DNA from 3 places in the Kluyvera ascorbata genome. Region 2 is predicted to be linked to each of the others. Evidence: predicted binding sites of a transcription regulator. Region 2 holds the regulator's gene; each other region holds the start of a gene.
The links. Region 2 encodes sigma-54, which starts transcription at its own class of promoters, with help from an activator protein. Its sites were predicted from a motif close to GTTGGCACANNTTTCGCTNT; they were not measured.

Region 1: the regulator sigma-54 is predicted to act here: its motif matches at 1,188-1,207, upstream of MY052_RS09255 (branched-chain amino acid ABC transporter substrate-binding protein).
Region 3: the regulator sigma-54 is predicted to act here: its motif matches at 1,115-1,134, upstream of MY052_RS22380 (gamma-glutamyltransferase family protein).

What each region holds. Positions count from the first base shown of each region.
Region 1 covers NZ_CP096201.1:1,968,035-1,970,239, forward strand. Annotated here, with positions in the region: gene MY052_RS09245 (TerC/Alx family metal homeostasis membrane protein) at 1-79, shown strand, start outside; gene MY052_RS09250 (HAD-IB family hydrolase) at 111-791, opposite strand; gene MY052_RS09255 (branched-chain amino acid ABC transporter substrate-binding protein) at 1,346-2,205, shown strand, end outside.
Region 2 covers NZ_CP096201.1:529,090-531,294, forward strand. Annotated here, with positions in the region: gene ptsN (PTS IIA-like nitrogen regulatory protein PtsN) at 1-342, opposite strand, end outside; gene hpf (ribosome hibernation promoting factor) at 398-685, opposite strand; gene rpoN (RNA polymerase factor sigma-54) at 708-2,141, opposite strand; gene lptB (LPS export ABC transporter ATP-binding protein) at 2,187-2,205, opposite strand, start outside.
Region 3 covers NZ_CP096201.1:4,678,905-4,681,109, reverse strand. Annotated here, with positions in the region: gene uvrA (excinuclease ABC subunit UvrA) at 1-151, opposite strand, end outside; gene ssb1 (single-stranded DNA-binding protein SSB1) at 406-933, shown strand; gene MY052_RS22380 (gamma-glutamyltransferase family protein) at 1,172-2,205, shown strand, end outside.

The DNA of each region.
Region 1 (2,205 bases), 1.4 Mb from region 2:
ACTGAGCGTGCTGGCGTTGGGTATCCTTGCCAGCGTGCTGTTCCCGGAAAAATCGGGCGAAGACCAAAAGAACGGATAAATTACGCCCCGGTGATTCCACCGGGGATGAATCAGGTTAACTCTTTCATAAACTCGCTGCGAAACCGCGCAATTGGGTTTTTCTTACGCGACCAGCTTGATTGGAAATGCTGCCAGTGAGCGTCACTGGCCGTAGCCAACAGTTCATAGTCCCCACGCGTATCGCCCCATGCGCGGATATGATACTGATTGAGCGGGCCATAAACCGCTTCAAGGCGGTTAATCTTATGAATACACCGGCAGTTATGACCAACGATCCGCCCCGTCAGGACGCCGTCTTTGCTTTCGAGCTCTGTACCAATCAGCTTAATCCCCAACCTGTCGGCAAAAGGTCGCAGGACAATCATCGGCGAAGCGGAGCATAGCGTCACTTCGGCACCGGTTGAGATCTCGGCGGCAACCGCCAGAAGCCCTGCCGGACGCATCAGCTTTTTCCACGATTTCAGACAGTAGGCTTCTGCTTTTTCCTGAACCCATTTTTCATCACGGCCAGCAAGGAAGGTGGTGATTAACACTTCCTTGAGCTCGTCGCGGGTGAGGCGGCGGCGGAAGCACTGCAATGTGGGGATCACGAGGCGCAGCATCTTGCGGGCAAACTGACGACGGCCGAAAGCAAATTTTAAAAAAGGAATAAAGCTATCGTGCCGGGTCAGCGTTCCGTCAAAGTCAAAAACGGACAGGATCTGCTTATCGGCCTCGGTTATCGTCATCATTTTTCACGCCATTATTTGTAAAAACAGAATATTAGAACATTTGGTTGTGGATGCAAAATGCATCTGGATTCATGCCTTCGTGTACTTTCTATTAGCGTAGAACAAGAAAAGCTCCGGAATCAACGAAGATACACGTGAATGCTGTAACGGGAAGACAACGGATGAGGCTGAATGCTCTTATGGCCATTGCTCCATCAAATATCCCGCCTTGCACCATCAGCTAACACAACCCGCCCATTTTGCTACAAAAATGCACAAAGCGTGACTATTGCATTATTTATGTACTTTATTGTTAAGGAGATGTGATCCCCGCTGTAATTTCACCGCAGCGAGGCAGAGGCCTTATCCACGCACTCTATACTCAAAATTGTCAAAATCGGGGCATGGCTGCGTAAAGTTGGCAGCCATTTTGCTTAATGATTTGGCCTGAAAAGCGTAAGGAAACCTCGCCGTTATCAGCAGGATATTGTCAGGATGTCGTTTGTCCGGCGCGTGCGCCGGTGGCTCGGCTTCACACCGTTATGCATAAACCTCTTTTGCTAAGGTAGATAATAATGTCGCTGAAATTAATAAGAAGTCCGCTTTCTATTGTGTTGGCAGGGTGTCTGGTGACGGCGTTTTCCGCCCAGGCCGATATCGTTATCGGTGTTGCGGGACCTTTTACAGGCCCTAACGCCACCTATGGCGATCAATACTGGCATGGTGCCACCCAGGCAGCAGCAGATATCAACGCTGCCGGTGGGATAAACGGCGAGAAAATTAAGCTGGTGCAGGGCGATGATGCCTGTGAACCTAAACAGGCCGTATCGGTTGCAAACCGCCTGGTCGATCAGGACAAAGTACAGGCCGTGGTTGGCCATTTCTGCTCTTCTTCCACTATGCCTGCATCAGAGGTCTATAACGACGCTGGCGTGCTGGCTATTACCCCGGGCTCTACCAACCCGCTTATCACTGAACGTGGAATGAACGACATGTTCCGCATGTGCGGCCGTGATGACCAGCAGGGTGGCGTCGCCAGCGATTTCATTATTGATAAGCTGAAGGCTAAGCGCGTGGTGATCATCCACGATAAAGACACCTACGGTCAGGGCCTGGCCGATGCTACCCGCGCGGCGCTCGCGAAGCGTGGCGTGAAGGATGTGATGTACGAAGGTCTGTCGCGTGGGGAAAAAGACTTTAACGCCCTCGTGACCAAGATTGGCGCACAGAAACCGGACGTGGTGTTCTTCGGTGGCTGTCACCCGGAAGCAGGACCGCTGGTACGTCAGATGCGTGAGCAAGGCGTGCAGGCGAAATTCTTCTCCGGCGACTGCATCGTCAACGAAGAAATGGTTACCGCCGCGGGTGGACCACAGTATACCAAGGGCATCTACATGACCTTCGGTAAAGACCCTCGCTTGATCCCGGACGGCAA
Region 2 (2,205 bases):
TGCCGGCACCAGGAGCGCAAAGAGTAAATCGACGGGCTGATTGTCGATGGCGTCGAAGGCGATCGGGGTTTCCAGCTGCACAAACACGCCAACCGCGCGCAGCGTATCTTCTTCCAGCTTGCCGTGAGGAATAGCGATACCGTTACCAATACCGGTACTGCCCATCTTCTCGCGGGTCAAAATTGCCTCAAAGACAACCTGCGGAGGCAGGCTCAGCTGTTTTGCCGCCAGTTCGCTGATGATTTCCAGCGCGCGTTTTTTACTCTGACAGTGCACAGCACTGCGGGTACATTCCTGGTTAAGGACATTGCTCAGTTGAAGAGCCGAATCGTTATTTGTCATAATTTCACCTAAGCATCGCCCGGTATGCGGGCATATCGGGCGACTGCTCGGACAATCAATGTTGTTTTAGTTTATCTTTATGCTTGTTTAACTGTCTCGCCAGTTTATCAATCAAACCGTCGATGGCGGCGTACATATCCTGCCCTTCCGCGCTGGCATGAAGTTCGCCTCCGTTAACGTGCAATGTGGCGTCCGAGATGTGCGTCAATTTCTCCACCTTTAACACAATGTAGACCTGATTGATCCTCTCGAAATACTGTTCGAGCTTAACGAATTTCGCATTCACAAATTCGCGCATCGCATCGGTAATTTCGACGTTGTGTCCAGTGATGTTGAGCTGCATAGTGTCTTCCTTATCAGTTGTGTCAGACCAGTTGTTTACGCTGGTTAGACGGCGGAATGGATAAAGACTCTCGGTACTTTGCAACGGTACGCCGTGCCACCATGATACCCTGTTCAGAGAGCATGGTGGTCAGTTTACTGTCGCTCAGTGGTTTTGCGGGGTTCTCCGCGGCAATTAATTTCTTAACCAGCGCACGAATCGCCGTGGACGAAGCTTCGCCACCGCCCTCGGTGCTGACGTGACTGGAAAAGAAATACTTAAGCTCGAAAATGCCTCGTGGGCTATGCAAATACTTTTGCGTGGTAACACGCGAAATCGTGGACTCGTGCATTTCGACGGTCTGGGCGATGTCCGCCAGCACCATCGGTTTCATATACTCTTCGCCGAGATCGAAAAAGGCCTGCTGCTGCTCGACGATGCAGCGACTTACCCGCAGTAGCGTATCGTTACGGCTCTCAAGACTCTTAATCAGCCACTTCGCATCCTGCAGGTTGCTGCGGATAAACTGGCTGTCGGCGTCATTACGGGCGTTGTTACACATGCCCGCGTAGTGCTGGTTGATTTGCAGGCGCGGGATGCTGTCGGCGTTCAATTCAACGGCCCAGCGGCCGTTTACCTTGCGCACCAGCACGTCAGGGATCACATACTCCGGCTCGCCGGTCTGGATCGATTGACCTGGGCGCGGATCCAATGATTGGATCAGATCCATCGCCTCTTTCAACACGTCTTCTTTCAGACGCGTGACGCGCATCAGCGAGCGGAAGTCATGATTAGCGAGCAGATCGAGATGATCGCTGATAATCAGGCGGGCTTCGTCGATGCGCGGCGTAGTAGGAGAGAACTGAGAGAGTTGGATCAGCAGGCAATCGCGGAGATCTTTAGCGGCGACGCCGACCGGATCGAATCGTTGGATCCGTTTGAGCACGGCTTCCACTTCATCGAGACCAATCTCGTCATCGCCGATGCCTTCATGAATGTCTTCCACCGTGACGGTGAGATAGCCGGTATCGTCTACCGCGTCGACAATCGAGGTCGCAATGGCCCGGTCGGTATCGGTAAACGGCGTTAGCTCAACCTGCCACATCAGATAGTCTTGCAGTGACTGAGTGGTTTCGCCCTGATACACCGGCAGTTCATCGTCCTGATAATCAGCCCCGGTTCCGGAAGGGGTTCCGGCGGTGTAGATTTCATCCCAGCTGGCGTCGAGCGGCAGCTCTTCGGGCATATCGGGCTTTTCCAGCGCGTCGACGCTGTCCAGCGTTTCGTTATCGACGGTTTCCTGGGTCTCAACTTCTTCGTGAAGATCGGTTTGCTCAAGCAGGGGGTTGCTCTCCAGCGCTTGCTGGAGTTCCTGCTGAAGTTCCAGCGTAGACAGTTGCAACAGACGGATTGCCTGCTGCAGCTGTGGCGTCATGGCAAGCTGTTGGCTGAGCCTTAATTGCAAACCTTGCTTCATGTTCAGAACGAATATCTCCCGCTAACGTCGTAAACCACTACCCTATCAGAGTCTGAAGTCTTCC
Region 3 (2,205 bases), 910 kb from region 2:
GCTGCCCTTCGGCGTAGAGGGTGTCAAAAGCCAGTGAGGATTTGCCAGACCCGGACAGCCCGGTCACGACAATCAGTTTGTCGCGAGGGATGACGAGGTTGATGTTTTTGAGATTATGGGTGCGGGCGCCCCGAACTTCGATCTTATCCATTCACCTTTCCCGGTAGAGGAGATACACGGATTGCCTGGTTTGTTAGAAGGACAAACGGCAGAAACGGCTAATTATGACACAACTTAACCTGAATGAATATACAGTATTGGAATGCCGATTCCGGATGCCGATGAAAATTGCAGCGGGATAAGATGTTTAGTGGAATCTGTCTCGCAGCTACCAAAATACCGTCTGGAAATGATACACTGGCGCGTTTACACTTAATCAAGATTCATTTTTCAGGAGAGACAAACATGGCCAGCAGAGGCGTAAACAAGGTGATTCTCGTCGGTAACCTGGGCCAGGACCCGGAAGTACGCTACATGCCGAATGGTGGCGCAGTTGCCAACATTACGCTGGCTACTTCCGAATCCTGGCGTGACAAAGCGACCGGTGAAATGAAAGAGCAGACTGAATGGCACCGCGTTGTGCTGTTCGGCAAGCTGGCGGAAGTAGCAGGCGAATACCTGCGTAAAGGCTCTCAGGTTTATATCGAAGGCCAGCTGCGTACCCGCAAATGGACCGATCAGTCCGGCGCTGAAAAATACACTACTGAAGTCGTGGTTAACGTAGGTGGCACCATGCAGATGCTGGGTGGCCGTCAGGGCGGCGGCGCACCGGCAGGTGGCGGCCAGCAGCAGCAGGGCGGTTGGGGTCAGCCTCAGCAGCCACAGGGCGGCAATCAGTTCAGCGGCGGCGCGCAGTCTCGCCCGCAGCAGCAGTCCGCTCCGGCACCGTCTAACGAACCGCCGATGGACTTCGATGACGATATCCCGTTCTGATTCATCGCCGTCCCGGCGCATTTATCAAGACGACAAAAACCCTGCTTCGGCAGGGTTTTTGCTTTTTTAGTGCGCACCATCAGGCCACATCGGCACCGCTTCGGTGCGAACATTGCTCCGCGTTAATCTCCGCCTTTTCTGTTTTATTCACATAACCACAAGATAATTAACAAAAATAACAGTTGGCACGCTTTGTGCCTACATCTGTGTATACACTCATGTAGGCAAGGTGCAGACGATGACTCAAATCCAATCAGCTAAATGTATGCAGGGCATGGCCGTTGCGCCGCACTCGCTGGCCGCAGAAAGTGCGGTGGCCGTTTTGCGCGATGGCGGTAATGCGGTTGAGGCGATGGTGGCGGCGGCGGCGACCATCGCGGTGATTTACCCGCATATGAATGGCATCGGCGGCGATGGATTCTGGTTAATCTCAAAACCGGGTGAAGCGCCGGTGGCGATTCAGGCCTGTGGCTTTGCAGCGGAGAAAGCAAATATCGATTTTTATCGCCAGGCAGGATATGAGCAGGTTCCGGTGCGCGGCCCGCTGGCAGCCAATACTGTCGCCGGCACGGTGGGCGGTTGGGAACGTGCGCTGGAGTGGGCAGGAGAGCAGATGGCCAACGCGCCGCTGCCGTTAACGCGTCTGCTGAACGATGCCATCTACTATGCGCGTCATGGCGTACCGGTGAGCGCAGGGCTGCATCAACAAATCACCGCACGCTTGCCGCAGCTCGGCCAGTACCCTGGCTTTGGCGGCCTGTTTGCGCCAACAGGTCAGGCGCTCGATCCCGACGATCTGCTGCTTCAACCTGCGCTCGCCAACACTCTGGAGCGGTTGGCAACTCACGGGCTGAGTGATTTTTACCACGGTGAAACGGCCCGACTGATCGCTAGCGAACTTGAGACGGCCGGAAGCCTGCTGCGCTTTAGCGACTTTGATGTTTATCGCGCGGCACGGGTGAAGCCGCTGGCGCTGGAAACGGAGAGTGGGACGGTATATAACCTGCCGCCACCGTCTCAGGGCCTGGTCTCGCTGCTGATGACCGGCATTATCGAACAGCAGCGTAAAAAGGGCGCTATTGCTGACGAAGCCGATTTTGTCCACCTTTGTGTTGAAGCGACTAAGCTGGCGTTCACCTTGCGCGATCGCCATATCACCGACCCGGCCCATATGACCCTTGACCCGCAGTCGCTGCTGACGGCAGAGAGTATCGCTCAGCTCAGCGCGCAGATTGTGCCCGACCGGGCACAGGCCTGGGGCAAAGGGCGTGG